3 regions of the Streptomyces enissocaesilis genome follow, and region 1 is predicted to be linked to each of the others. Evidence: riboswitches for the same ligand, from Rfam matches in the RefSeq annotation. Region 1 holds a riboswitch; each other region holds the start of a gene.
What was found. A riboswitch is a leader RNA that binds a small molecule or an ion and turns the genes downstream of it on or off. The one in region 1 is predicted to bind cyclic di-AMP.
Positions count from the first base shown of each region.

Region 2: linked by a shared signal. The riboswitch ahead of ABD374_RS03575 (M23 family metallopeptidase) and the one ahead of ABD374_RS04150 (transglycosylase SLT domain-containing protein) in region 1 are both predicted to bind cyclic di-AMP.
Region 3: linked by a shared signal. The riboswitch ahead of ABD374_RS18820 (transglycosylase family protein) and the one ahead of ABD374_RS04150 (transglycosylase SLT domain-containing protein) in region 1 are both predicted to bind cyclic di-AMP.

Region 1 is NZ_BAAAUD010000011.1:26,933-31,243, reverse strand. It holds gene ABD374_RS04155 (hypothetical protein) at 206-760, shown strand; cyclic di-AMP (ydaO/yuaA leader) riboswitch at 1,107-1,267, shown strand; gene ABD374_RS04150 (transglycosylase SLT domain-containing protein) at 1,270-2,022, shown strand; gene ABD374_RS04145 (hypothetical protein) at 2,622-3,020, shown strand; gene ABD374_RS04140 (pectate lyase family protein) at 3,107-4,090, opposite strand; gene ABD374_RS04135 (arabinan endo-1,5-alpha-L-arabinosidase) at 4,201-4,311, opposite strand, start outside.
Region 2 is NZ_BAAAUD010000010.1:55,646-59,956, forward strand. It holds gene ABD374_RS03570 (GntR family transcriptional regulator) at 1-145, opposite strand, end outside; gene ABD374_RS03575 (M23 family metallopeptidase) at 316-1,137, opposite strand; cyclic di-AMP (ydaO/yuaA leader) riboswitch at 1,151-1,344, opposite strand; gene ABD374_RS03580 (M16 family metallopeptidase) at 1,579-2,946, opposite strand; gene ABD374_RS03585 (M16 family metallopeptidase) at 2,967-4,311, opposite strand, start outside.
Region 3 is NZ_BAAAUD010000039.1:85,281-89,591, forward strand. It holds gene eno (phosphopyruvate hydratase) at 1-1,128, opposite strand, end outside; gene ABD374_RS18820 (transglycosylase family protein) at 1,387-2,109, opposite strand; cyclic di-AMP (ydaO/yuaA leader) riboswitch at 2,113-2,284, opposite strand; gene ABD374_RS18825 (transglycosylase family protein) at 2,552-3,553, opposite strand; gene ABD374_RS18830 (cytochrome P450 family protein) at 3,667-4,311, opposite strand, start outside.

The DNA of each region.
Region 1 (4,311 bases):
GGTGGGCGAGCCGCCGCGCCGCGCGATCGGCGCGGCGATATCCCGGCTGTGTGAGGAACCGACAGCGGGGCCCGGCCCGCTCACGCTCTTCTCGCCGCAGAGCAACTCCCTTATGGGGGGGAAGCCCCTTCCACCGGGGCGCTCACCGCCCACCCGGCGGTCACAGAGGTGAGCGGCACGACGTACGCCGTGCCGTCATCTGCGCGTGGATCCCGCCGCGCCCAAGGGGCCTGACGATCCGTTGCCGGAGTCCCTGGACGGCTGCCCCGACTCCGCGCTCCCCTCCCAGTGGCTGCCCAGCCCTTCCGGGCTGCCCGCCGTGGCGGGTCTGCGGCTGCTGCTGAGCGACGGCTTCGCCGCACTCGGGGAGCATCTGGCCGCCGACGGTGACCGGGCCCCGGGCTGGGAGCAGCGCCCCGCGCGCTCGGTGCCGCATCCGGTGGAGGAGTGCGCCGCGGTCTGCGGACTGGACGAGGACGCCGCGGCGCTCCATTGGAAGCCGGTCCGCTTCAAAGCTGCGGCGGCCGAACTGGGCGGGTCGGGGCTGGTGTTGCGCGCGGACCGGGCGGGGGCGGGCCGCTCCCTCTTCCTGCCGGGCACCCGGCAGGGGCGCAAACCGACGCGCCTCCCCGCAGACGCGTCGAAGCCCGTCCTGCTGCCACCGGCCAGGGAACACCGGTCGACGACACACCCGGTGGCGGTGCCCTCCGGTCCGCTGCCCCTGCATTTCGCGGATGCGTGGGAGGGCCGTAACGGGTGAAGGCGGCCGGAGAGAGCCGCGAATCCACCCAATGTCATATAGGTCTAAATCGCCTTATCGCATGGCATATAGCCTGCCGGTCGAGGCGGTTGGGCGCCCGCCCCTGCCCGGCGGAGCACCCCAAGTGATATGAGTCACGGCCCGCAACGGCATGGCTGAAGCGGTACTGGGCACAGTTCCGGCCCCCAGAAAGAAAGTTGAGTCCTCGCTCAAGGCGAGTGACGGATTTTTCTCCGTCCGGAACCGCGATATGGATCATGCGGAGCAATTTCAGGGCTTGTTCCGCCCGGCCACTCTCGCTTACGGTCACCGTCAATCCGGGTGGACCGCCGAATCCTGCCGCCGTCCGGAAACCACACCCACTCACGTACGGCAGGAGCGGGGGACCCAGGTAAGCCGCCGTTCCGGAATTCCGGAACGGCTCGGGGTGAAGTCGCATTCACATGCGGCCGGGCATCTCCAGCCCGAACCCGACAGCTCACCTCGCAGGCGACGGAGAGGAATTCACCATGCCCGCAAAGGGTAAGCACCGCCGTTCCAAGTACGCCTCACTCACTCGGGGCTTCATCGCCGCGGGTACGGGAGGCGCCGCACTCGTCCTCCCGCTCCTCGGCGCGACTTCTGCCGGCGCGGCGCCGCAGGCCGTCGCCGTCGAGAAGGCCGACTCCGTCATCTATGCCGTGATGTCCGGCGACTCGCTCTCCAAGATCGCCGGTGACCACTCCGTGGCCGGTGGCTGGGAGAAGCTGTACCAGGACAACCGGGAGGCCGTCGGCGACAACCCCTCGCTGATCCGTCCGGGCCTGGAGCTGACCATCGCCAGGGGGACCGAGGCCGAGGCCGAGAGGCCGGCGTCCTCCTCCGACCGGGCCGACCGTTCCGAGCGGAAGACCGCGCCGGCCGCCGAAAGCGACGCCCCCGCCGTGGAATCCGCGTCCTATTCCAACGACCTCGACGGCTGGATCAAGGAATCGCTGGCCATCATGGCCAAGCACGGTATTCCCGGTACGTATGACGGAATTCACCGGAACATCATGCGCGAGTCCTCGGGCAACCCGATGGCCATCAACAACTGGGACTCCAACGCCGCCGCCGGAACACCCTCCAAGGGTCTTCTCCAGGTGATCCAGCCGACGTTCCAGGCCTATCACGTGCCCGGTACGTCGCTGGACAGTTACGACCCTGTCGCCAATATCACCGCCGCGTGCAACTACGCCGCCGACAGGTACGGCTCGATCGACAATGTGAACGGCCCCTACTAGGAGGCCCGCGTCGTCGGCCCCGCTCCCCCGCCGTTCAGGCGACGGGGCGGGGCCGACGGCGTCCTCCGTCCGGGTCGCGGCCGGTCAGGTTCCCGCCGGGCCGGGGCGGGCAACCGCAGCGGCCCGGCGGCAAGCGACAGGCGCACTGCGGCGGCGGGACGCGGAACATACGGGTGAGGTGGGCGAGGGGCACCACGCCGCGCCCCAGCCGGACGAGCCCCAGGGCGAGTGCCTCGCCGTCGGGCGGGGGAGAAGCCGAGGGCGGTGTCGAACGGCTGCACCGGGGTCCGCGGTCGCACACCGTGCCCGGCAAGCAGCCAGACACTCGGATGCCCCGGCGAGCTCGGCGGGCTGCCGCACGCGGGAGCCGTCCAGCGTCTCGACAGCCTCCCGCAACGGCTCGTGCGACCCGGTGCCCGAGCCGAGCGGCGCCCGCCGGCTGCCCGCCCTCGACCCGGTACGCAGCCGGACAGCTCTGGCCGTGGACCTGGGCCTGCTGGTGTCGGGTGAGCGCCTGCCCGGCACGGCGCACATCGCCGCCGTCCTCGGCGTGGCCGAGATCACCGTCCGTCACCCCCTGGTCCCGCCGTGTGCCGGCGGTGTCCTGGAACGCCGGCACCGACGCCGACGCGGGCGGGGCGGCAGCGCCCCGGTCTCCGGGCACCGTTCTCGCCACCGACGCCCACCACCCGGACCCGGAGGCGGTGCCCCGGCTGATCGACCACCGGCTCGTCCTGGAGTGCGGCATCACCGGCCGCGCGGCCGACCGAGGCGGCCGGAGCCCCGTCGATCGCCGTCGCCTGCGGCCCGGTGCCCGCGAGCTCCAGCACTCCTACCCGCCGTACCCCCTGGACACCCTGCGCTCCTCCCGCCACGAGCACCGCGCGCTCCTCGACACCCTGCGCCGCCGGGACGCGGTCGCGGCGGAGGTGGTGGCGCGGCAGCATGCCGAGGTCCTGCACCGCACCGTGCCCATCGGCCTGCTCGCGGACCGCTGAAGGACCACGCGCGTACTCCGGCCCCCCTTCCCCACCGCTGACGGGCCGCCACCCGCTGCCTGCGGGTGGCGGCCACTGTGCGCCGGTCAGCCGATCCGGCCGGTGCCCGCGCCCGCCGTCACCGAGGAGACGACGGAGGAGGCCGGCTCCGCCGTGTAGCTGTACGGCGGGTTCGTGAAGGAGCCCGTACGGGATATCTCGGTCGCGGCGCCTCCGAGATCGTTGCCGCGCAGCACCGCGTACCCGTCGACGTCACTGCTGCGGCTGGTGGTCACGGCGAGCTTGGTCGTACGGAAGACGTTGTTCTCGACGAGCATCTGCGCGCCCATCCGGGAGTGCACGGCGGTGTCGGCGCCCTGTACGTAGTTGTCGTAGAAGTGGCCGGTGCCGAAGCGCAGGCTGGGGATGCGTGAGAAGACGTTGCTGAAGTGGTTGTGGTGGTACGTCACGCGCAGGCGCCCGGTGTCCTCGGCCGCGTTGTTGTCGCTGTGGCCGACGAGGCTGCCTTTGAAGTGGTCCTTGAACGTGTTCCAGGACACGGTCACCGCGTCGGACGCGTGCGTGATGTCCAGAAGCCCGTCGTAGTAGTCCTTGTCGCCCTGGTTGCGGTCGGCGGAGAAGGCGTTGTGGTCGATCCACACCTTCGTGGACTTCTGGACGGTGATGCCGTCGGCGGGGGCGACGGGCTTGCTGATGTTCAGGTTGCGGACGACGACGTTCGTCTTCTCCTTGATCCGCAGCCCGCCGCCGGTGAAGCCGGAGGACGAACCGACGCCCAGGACGGTGGTGTGGGAGCCGATGTCGACCTGTCCGGACAGCGGGATCAGGCCGGACACCTTCACGACCTTGGCCGAGTCGCTCGCGACGGCGGCCTTGAAGGCGGCGAGTGTGGAGACGGTGGTGGCGGGGGCGTTGCCGCCGCCCGTGGTGCCGGCGCCGAAGCCGATGGGCGCGGCTTCGGCGGCGCCCGCCGAGCCGGGGGCCAGGGTGGTGAGGGCGACGGCCGCCGCGCAGCCGGCGGCGAGTGCGGCGAGACGCCGCGGGGTGGCGGGGGTACGGAAATCGCTCATGAGGGGGGCCTTCCCTGGGTGGGGGATGAGCGGGTGAGGTGAGCCGGGCTCGCGGAGGACCACGCGGCCCGATCCCGGTGTCCGTGCGTGGTGGTGCCGTCGTTCTGCCGTCAGTACGCGGTGGGCCAGCCGCCGTTCCAGCTCAGCAGGTTGAGGCCGAGCTTGGGCGTGCCGGCGTCATTGCCGTCGTAGTAGTGGTAGACGAGCAGGTCGCCGTCGGT
Region 2 (4,311 bases), on a different contig from region 1:
TGCGCAGGGCCTCGCGCACCGGGACGCGCGAGACGCCGTAACGGCGCGCCAGCAGCTCTTCGGTGAGCCGACTGCCCCGCTCGAAGACGCCGGAGACGATGTCGTCACGGATCGCCGTGCATACCGATTGCGCGGGAATGCGCATGAGCGGACCTCCGCCTTGATCCTCGCGAAACGCGGTCGAATGACGCCTGTTCGGCGACTCTATTGCAGCGGCGCGCAATTTCCGACGGGCGGCAGGAATTCATGGATATCTTTTGGCCAACGCCGAAGGCCCCGGCGGGAAGCCGGGGCCTTCGGGAAAACCGGGGTGCGTCAGACGTTCACACCGTGCGCGCGCAGGTACGCGACCGGGTCCATGTCGGAGCCGTACTCGGAAGACGTACGGGCCTCGAAGTGCAGGTGCGGGCCCGTCGAGTTTCCGGTCGAACCCGAGAGACCTATCTGGAGGCCCGGGGTGACGGCCTGGCCGACGGAGACGCCGATGGACGACAGGTGGCCGTACTGCGTGTACGTGCCGTCGTTCATCCTGATGACGATGCTGTTGCCGTACGCCCCGCCCCAGCCGGCCTCGACGACGGTGCCCGCCCCGACGGCCACGACGGAACTGCCGGACGCGGCCCGGAAGTCGACGCCGGAGTGGCTGCCGGAGGACCAGAGCGAGCCGCCGCTCCGGTAGCCGGTGGTCACGACGGAACCGGCGACCGGAAGGGTGTAGGCGGTGAGGCGCTCGCGTTCCGCCGCACGGGCGGCGCGCTCCTCGGCCTCGCGCTCCGCCCGCTCCTCGCGCTCCTTCTCGGCCCTGGCCTCCGCCTTGCGCCTGGCCTCCGCCTTGCGCGCCGCCTCGGCCCTGCGCTCGGCCTCCGCCCGGTCGGCGGCGTGCCGCTGCGCCTCGGCCTGGGCGGCGACCTGGTCGGCGAGGGAGTCGCCGACGACGAGGGCCTGGGTCAGGCCGGTCGCCTCGACGGAGTGGGCCGCGTCGGCGCTGGTACCGGCGGCGAGGGCCGGAGAGGCCAGGCTCCCGACGGCGCCGGTCGTCGCGAGGGTGGCAACGCCCGCCAGGCTCGCGCTCCTGCGCGTCAGACGGCCCGGACGGCTCGGACGACGGTGCTTCCCGGTGGCACGGGTGAACGCCATGAAGTGGCTGGTCCTTTCCTTCCTTCTCGCCTACCGGGTTAGCTGACGGGTTCGGAGCAGGAAGGTCTCCTACGGACCCCTTCCGTACGTACGGAAGGACGTCCGATTCACCCCAGGGACTGGGCTCCTCCAGCCGCGAAGGCGGCAGGAGGGTGGGTCCCCGGCTCCCCAGGCTCGCGCCTGACGGGGACTCGGCGATGGCTGCCCGGTGCCACGGATGCGGCTCACTGCTGACGGACAGCCGGACCGACGCTAAGCGGGACATCTTTCAATCACCAAAAAGTCTCCGCGCTTTGTAACGCACCCCACAGGCCAGAAAGGCAACCTCCATAACAAAACGGACATACGCCAAGGACCCCGGCGGCCTGTCGGCCACCGGGGTCCCTCTGCCTCCCGTGGTGAGGGAGTTGCGCGATCGGCTCGCCTCGAACGGACGGACCGTCAGCCGGCGACCACCGTCACGTCACCGATGCCGAGCGCCCTGACGGGCTCCTCGATCTGCGAGGCGTCCCCGACGAGGACCGTGACCAGACGGTCCTCGGGGAAGGCGCTGACGACCGCCGCGGTGGCCTCCACCGTGCCCGTCTCGACGAGGCGGGCGTACAGCTGGGCCTGGAAGTCGTCCGGCAGGTGCTGCTCGACCTGGTCGGCGAGGGTTCCGGCGACGGCGGCCGCCGTCTCGTACTTGAGCGGTGCCACACCCACCAGGTTCTGCACGGCGACGTCGCGCTCGGCGTCGGTGAGGCCCTCGGCCGCGAGGGTGCGCAGCACCTTCCACAGGTCTTCGAGCGCCGGGCCCGTGGACTCCGTGTCCACCGAGCCGCTGATCGCCAGCATCGACGCACCCGATCCGTCGGGAGCGGAGCGCAGCACCTGGCCGAAGGCGCGCACGCCGTACGTGTAGCCCTTCTCCTCGCGCAGGACGCGGTCCAGACGGGAGGTGAGCGTGCCGCCCAGGCAGTACGTACCGAGGACCTGGGCCGGCCAGACCCGGTCGTGCCGGTCGGGGCCGATCCGGCCGATGAGAAGCTGCGTCTGGACCGCGCCGGGACGGTCCACGATGACCACACGGCCCGTGTCGTCGGCCGTCACCGGCGGTACGGGGCGGGGCTCGGCGGTGTCGCCCTTCCACGCCCCCAGGGTGTCGGCCAGCACGGCGTCCAGGTCGGTGCCGTCGAGGTCGCCGACGATCACGGCGGTGGCGGTCGCGGGACGCACGTGCGCCGCGTAGAAGCCCCTCACGGCGGCGGAGTCGATGCGCTTGACCGTCTCCTCGGAGCCCTGGCGCGGACGCGACATGCGCGAGGTCGCCGGGAACAGCTCCTTGGAGAGCTGCTTGGCGGCGCGGCGGGACGGGTTGGCCGTCTCGTGCGGGATCTCGTCGAGCCGGTTGGCCACCAGCCGCTCGATCTCGCCGTCCGCGAAGGCGGGCGCGCGCAGCGCGTCGGCGAGCAGGCCGAGCGCCTTGGGCAGCCGGGAGACCGGGACCTCCAGGGAGACCCGGACGCCCGGGTGGTCGGCGTACGCGTCGAGCGTGGCGCCGCAGCGCTCCAGCTCGGCGGCGAACTCCTCGGCGGAATGCTTGTCGGTGCCCTCGGAGAGGGCCCGCGACATGATCGTGGCCACGCCGTCGAGGCCCTCGGGCTCAGCCTCCAGGGGGGCGGCGAGGAAGACCTCGACGGCCATGACCTGCTGGCCGGGGCGGTGGCAGCGCAGGACGGTCAGGCCGTTGGGCAGGGAGCCGCGCTCGGGGGCGGGGAACGCCCACGGCGTGGGGGTGCCGGCCTGCGGCTGGGGGTGGAATTCCATGCTCACGGCTGCGGTGTCGGTCACTTGTCCGCCCCTTCCTGCGTACCGGCCGCACCGGCGGCGTCTGCGGTGTCGTCGGCTGCGGCTGCGTCCGCCGCGGGTGTCGGCTCGTACACCAGGACCGCGCGGTTGTCCGGGCGCAGGCGGGCCTTGGCGGCCGCCTGGACCTCCTCCGCCGTGATCTCCAGGACGCGCTGGACGGCGGTCAGCGCGAGCTGGGGGTCGCCGAACAGGACGGCGTACCGGCAGAGTTCGTCGGCGCGGCCCGCGACCGTACCGAGCCGGTCGAGCCACTCGCGCTCCAGCTGGGCCTGCGCGCGCTCCATCTCCTCGGGCGTGGGGCCCTCGGCGGCGAAGCGGGCCAGCTCCTCGTCGACCGCGCGCTCGATGTCGGGCACCTCGACGCCGGCCGACGTCTTGACGTCCAGCCAGCCCAGCGAGGGGGCGCCGGCGAGGCGCAGCAGCCCGAAACCGGCCGCGACGGCCGTCCGGTCGCGGCGGACCAGCCGGTTGTGCAGCCGGGAGGACTCGCCGCCGCCGAGGACGGTGAGGGCCAGGTCGGCGGCGTCGGCCTCGCGGGTGCCGTCGTGCGGCAGCCGGTAGGCGGCCATCAGCGCGCGGGCCGGGACCTCTTCGTGGATCTCCTCGCGGAGCTCCTCGCCGATGATGTCGGGCAGCGTCCCGTCGCGCGGCGGCTGCTTGCCGTCGTGGGACGGGATGGAGCCGAAGTACTTCTCGATCCAGGCGAGCGTCTGCTCCGGGTCGATGTCGCCGACGACCGAGAGCACCGCGTTGTTGGGCGCGTAGTACGTACGGAAGAAGGCGCGCGCGTCCTCGAGGGTCGCGGCGTCCAGGTCGGCCATCGAACCGATCGGCGTGTGGTGGTACGGGTGGCCCTCCGGGTAGGAGAGGGCGGTCAGTTTCTCGAACGCGGTGCCGTACGGGACGTTGTCGTACCGCTGGCGGCGCTCGTTCTTGACGACGTCGCGCTGGTTCTCCATGGACTCCTCGTCGAGCGCGGAGAGCAGCGAGCCCATCCGGTCGGCTTCCAGCCACAGAGCCAGCTCCACCTGGTGGGCGGGCATCGTCTCGAAGTAGTTGGTGCGCTCGAAACTGGTCGTGCCGTTGAGCGAACCGCCCGCACCCTGCACCAGCTCGAAGTGGCCGTTGCCCTTGACCTGTGCCGAGCCCTGGAACATCAGGTGCTCGAAAAGGTGAGCAAGACCGGTACGGCCCTTGACCTCGTGGCGCGAGCCCACGTCGTACCAGAGGCAGACCGCGGCGACCGGGGTCAGGTGGTCCTCGGAGAGCACCACGCGCAGGCCATTGGCCAGCCGGTGCTCGGTCGCTGTCAGGCCGCCGGAA
Region 3 (4,311 bases), on a different contig from region 1:
GGCGATGGTGACGTCCTCGGTCTCGCCGGAGCGGTGCGACATCATGCACTTGAAGCCGTTGCGCTGCGCGAGCTCGACGGCGTCCAGGGTCTCGGTCAGCGAACCGATCTGGTTGACCTTCACGAGCAGCGAGTTGGCGGCGCCTTCCTCGATGCCGCGCGCCAGGCGCTCCGGGTTGGTGACGAAGAGGTCGTCGCCGACGATCTGGACCTTGGTGCCCAGCTTGTCGGTGAGGACCTTCCAGCCGGCCCAGTCGTCCTCGAAGAGCGGGTCCTCGATGGAGACGAGCGGGTACGCCGCCACGAGCTCCTCGTAGTACTCCGTCATCTCGGCGGCCGAGCGGGACTTGCCCTCGAACTCGTAACTGCCGTCCTTGTAGAACTCGGAGGCGGCGACGTCGAGCGCGAGCGCGATCTGCTCACCGGGGACGTAACCGGCCTGCTTGATCGCCTCCAGGATGAGGTCGAGCGCGGCGCGGTTGGAGTCCAGGTTCGGGGCGAAGCCGCCCTCGTCGCCGAGGCCGGTGGAGAGGCCCTTGGACTTCAGGACGGACTTGAGGGTGTGGTAGACCTCCGTGCCCCAGCGCAGGGCCTCGGAGAACGACTCGGCGCCGATCGGCGCGATCATGAACTCCTGGATGTCGACGTTGGAGTCGGCGTGCGACCCACCGTTGAGGATGTTCATCATCGGAACGGGCAGCAGGTGCGCGTTCGGGCCGCCGAGGTAGCGGAAGAGGGGGAGGTCGGACGCCTCGGAGGCGGCGTGCGCGACGGCGAGGGAGACGCCGAGGATGGCGTTGGCGCCGAGGGAGCCCTTGTTCTCGGTGGCGTCCAGGTCGAACATGGCCTGGTCGATCAGGCGCTGCTCGGTGGCGTCGTAGCCGACGAGCTCCGGGCCGATCTGCTCGATGACGGCGAGGACGGCCTTCTCGACACCCTTGCCCTGGTAGCGGTTCGGGTCACCGTCGCGAAGCTCAATGGCCTCGAACGCTCCGGTGGAGGCACCGGACGGAACAGCAGCACGACCGGTGCTGCCGTCGTCGAGGCCGACCTCGACCTCGACCGTGGGATTGCCTCGGGAGTCCAGGATTTCCCGGGCTACGACGACGTCGATGGACGGCACGAGCATCTCCTTCTGGGATGTGACGCTAGGGATGCAGGGTCACTTTGGCCTTGCGACAAGAGCCTAACCGGCTCGGGGGCATCGATCGGCCGTTCGCCCGCCCGCTGGGACAAGAAGAGGCACGAATCCCCGCAATAGCGGACGTAACTCTTGGATGTGCGGGAGGGCGTTCCGGACTACTGATCGGTAAGGGGAAAGGGGAAACCCCGGCCCGGCGCGCACGGGGGAAGCGCGCCGGACCGGGGTGTTCCGGGGGGAAGCGGGTCAGCCGAGGTGCAGCTGCTGGCCCACGTAGATGACATCGGCGTCGTCGACGATGTCCTTGTTCAGCTCGTAGAGCTTCGCCCAGCCGCCCTTGACCTTCTTCGCCTCGGCGATCTTGCCGAGCGTGTCGCCGGACTTGACCTCGTACTCGCCGTCACCCTTCTCGATGGTCTTCGGGGCGGCGGGCTTCGCGGTCTCGGCCTTCGGCGCGGAGCGGACCTCGCTGCGCGAGGCGGGCTGCTCGGCGGCGCGCGGGGCGGCCTGCTCCTGCGTCTGCTGCGGCTGGGGCGCGGCCTTCTGCTGCTGCGGCTGCGAGGAGCCGGAGGTGTCGACACCCGGGTCGACGCCGTCGTTGGTCAGGCCGCCGGCACCGGCGCAGGCCCAGGCGCCCGGGCCCTGCATGTCGAGGAGCTTCTCGGCGGTGGCTATCTGCTGGGCCTTGGACGCCTTGTCGGCGGTGGGGGCGTACTGCGTGCCGCCGGCGGCGGCCCAGCTGGACGCGGAGAACTGCAGGCCACCGTAGTAACCGTTGCCCGTGTTGATGGACCAGTTGCCGCCGGACTCGCACTGGGCGACAGCGTCCCAGGTCTCGACGGAGGCGGCGGAGGCCGACGTCGCGCCCATCAGCGGGACGGCGACAGCGGCGCCGGTGATGCCGGCGAACGCGGCGATGCGGGTGACCTTGGACGGACGACGGTGCTTGGCCTTGCCGGAAAACAGCATGCGACATCTCCTCACCGACGCCTACGAGGTGAGCTGTCGGGTTCGGGCCAATGAGTGCCCGGCCGCGCGACCTGCGTCGCGCGCCTTAACCCCAAGCCGGTTCCGTCCGTCTTCCGACGTCCGGTGCCCGGCGCCTACCTGGGTCCCCCGCTCCTGCCTACGGCGCTTTACGCGTCGGTTCCCCCCGGCCGCCGGCAGGATTCGGCGTGACGGTCGACGGGGCCCGCGGTGGCGAGCGGTTCGACCGTAAACACATGAGCCCGCGATGTTCAAAGAGGAGCATCACGGAAATATCGCCCATTCGCGCCCCCGCCCGATCTCCATCCGCGCAGGTCAGGGGCGAATCTGACGGTCCGTTCGGGCCGACCGTGTGAAGTGAGGCAAAGAGACCCATGTCTCACTGCCCCCAATGGGGACATACCGGCCCGAACTGCCCCTGATTTCAGTCCAGATCGAGGCTTTGGCCAGGGACGATGAGGTCCGGATCGGACCCGACGGCCTTCTCGTTCGCGGCGTAGAGCGCCGGCCAGCCGCCGCGCACGTCGTGCGCGTCGGCGATGGCCCAGAGGTTGTCGCCGGTGCGGACGGTGTAACCCTGGTCCGCGTCCTCGCCCTTGCCCTCGCCGGCGTCCGCCTCCCGCTCCCGCCCCTGGGCGCCGGACGTGCCGACCGCGTCGCGTGTCGGCCCGTCACCTCGCGAGGCATGGCGGCCCGATTCGCGATCTATGACCGAATCGCCGGATAGGGCGCCCGCGTCCTCCCGGGCCTTCACGCCGCGGTGCTTGCCCTGGGGAGCGTCCTTCCCGGAGGCGGCCCCAGCGGCCTCACGGGCGGGCGCGCCGGACGTCTCGGCGGCGTCGTCGGTCTCGGCCTCCGCGGAGTCGGCGGCGCCGGCCGGCGGGGTCGCCGCCGGCCCGGCGGACTTCCCGGCGCCGGCCGCCTTCTTGCCCGAGGACGCCTTCGGGGCCGTAGTGCTCTCCGGCGCCTCGGCCGACGCGTCGGCCTTCGAGCCGGCCTTCGGCGCGGCTTCCGGCTCAGCGGTCGCACCGCCGCCCGGCGCGGCGTCCTCACCCTCCGTCAGGCCCGAGATGAGCGCGCAGCTCGGCCACGCCTGCGGCCCCTGTCCCGCCAGTACCTTCTCGGCCACCTGGATCTGCTGGGAGCGGCTGGCGAGGTCGGCGCGCGGCGCGTACGCCGTACCGCCGAAGCGCTGCCAGAGTTCCGGCGAGAACTGGAGTCCGCCGTAGTAGCCGTTGCCGAGGTCGGCGCTCCACATGCCGCCGCTCTCACAGTCGGCCACCCGGTCCCAGGTCGTGGCTTCGGCAGCGTTCGCGCCGGTCGCGCCGAGCAGCGGGATGGCGATGGCCGATCCGGCGACTCCTGCCGCGACGACGAGAGCTGGAGCCTGACGGGGGCGGCGGTGTCTACCGTTCCCGGAGCGCATGCGGTGGCCTTTCGAGTGACGGCTGAGGTTGACGGTGAACGTAGCCGCACTCGAACGTCTGTCACAAGTCGATACAGCGGAGATCACATGAAGGTCTCGCTCGTGACGCGCCGTCACTTCCGTTCTGCCCCGAACTGCACGGGCAAGGTGCGCAATCCGCGCATGATGAGGCCGCCGCGCCACCGCAGATCGTCGGGTTCTGCCGCAAGCCGCAGATCGGGGAGGCGTCGCAGCAGCGTCGCGATCGCCGTCTGCCCCTCCAGCCGGGCCAGCGGCGCACCGAGGCAGTAGTGGATGCCGTGCCCGTACCCGAGGTGCTGGTTGTCGCGGCGTGAGAGGTCGAGCGTGTCCGGGTCGTCGAAGCGTGCGGGGTCCCGGTCGGCCGCGGCGAGGACGACGAGCACGGGGTCGCCCGCCCCGATGTCCCGGCCGCCCAGGGTCAGCGCCTCGGTGGCGTACCGCCAGGTCGCCAGCTCCACCGGGCCGTCGTACCGCAGGAGCTCCTCGACACCCGTGGCGAGCAGCTCCGTGTCCCCCTCGCCGAGTGCGCGCTGGAGGCGCTCGCGCTGCTCCGGGTTGCGCAGGAGCGCGTACACGCCGTTGCCGATGAGGTTGACCGTCGTCTCGAAGCCCGCGAAGAGCAGGATGAAGGCCATCGCGGCGGCCTCGTTCTCGGTGAGGTGCTCGCCGTGGTCGCTGGCGCGGATGAGGCCCGAGATGAGGTCGTCGCCCGGCTCCTCCCGCTTGCGGTGGATGAG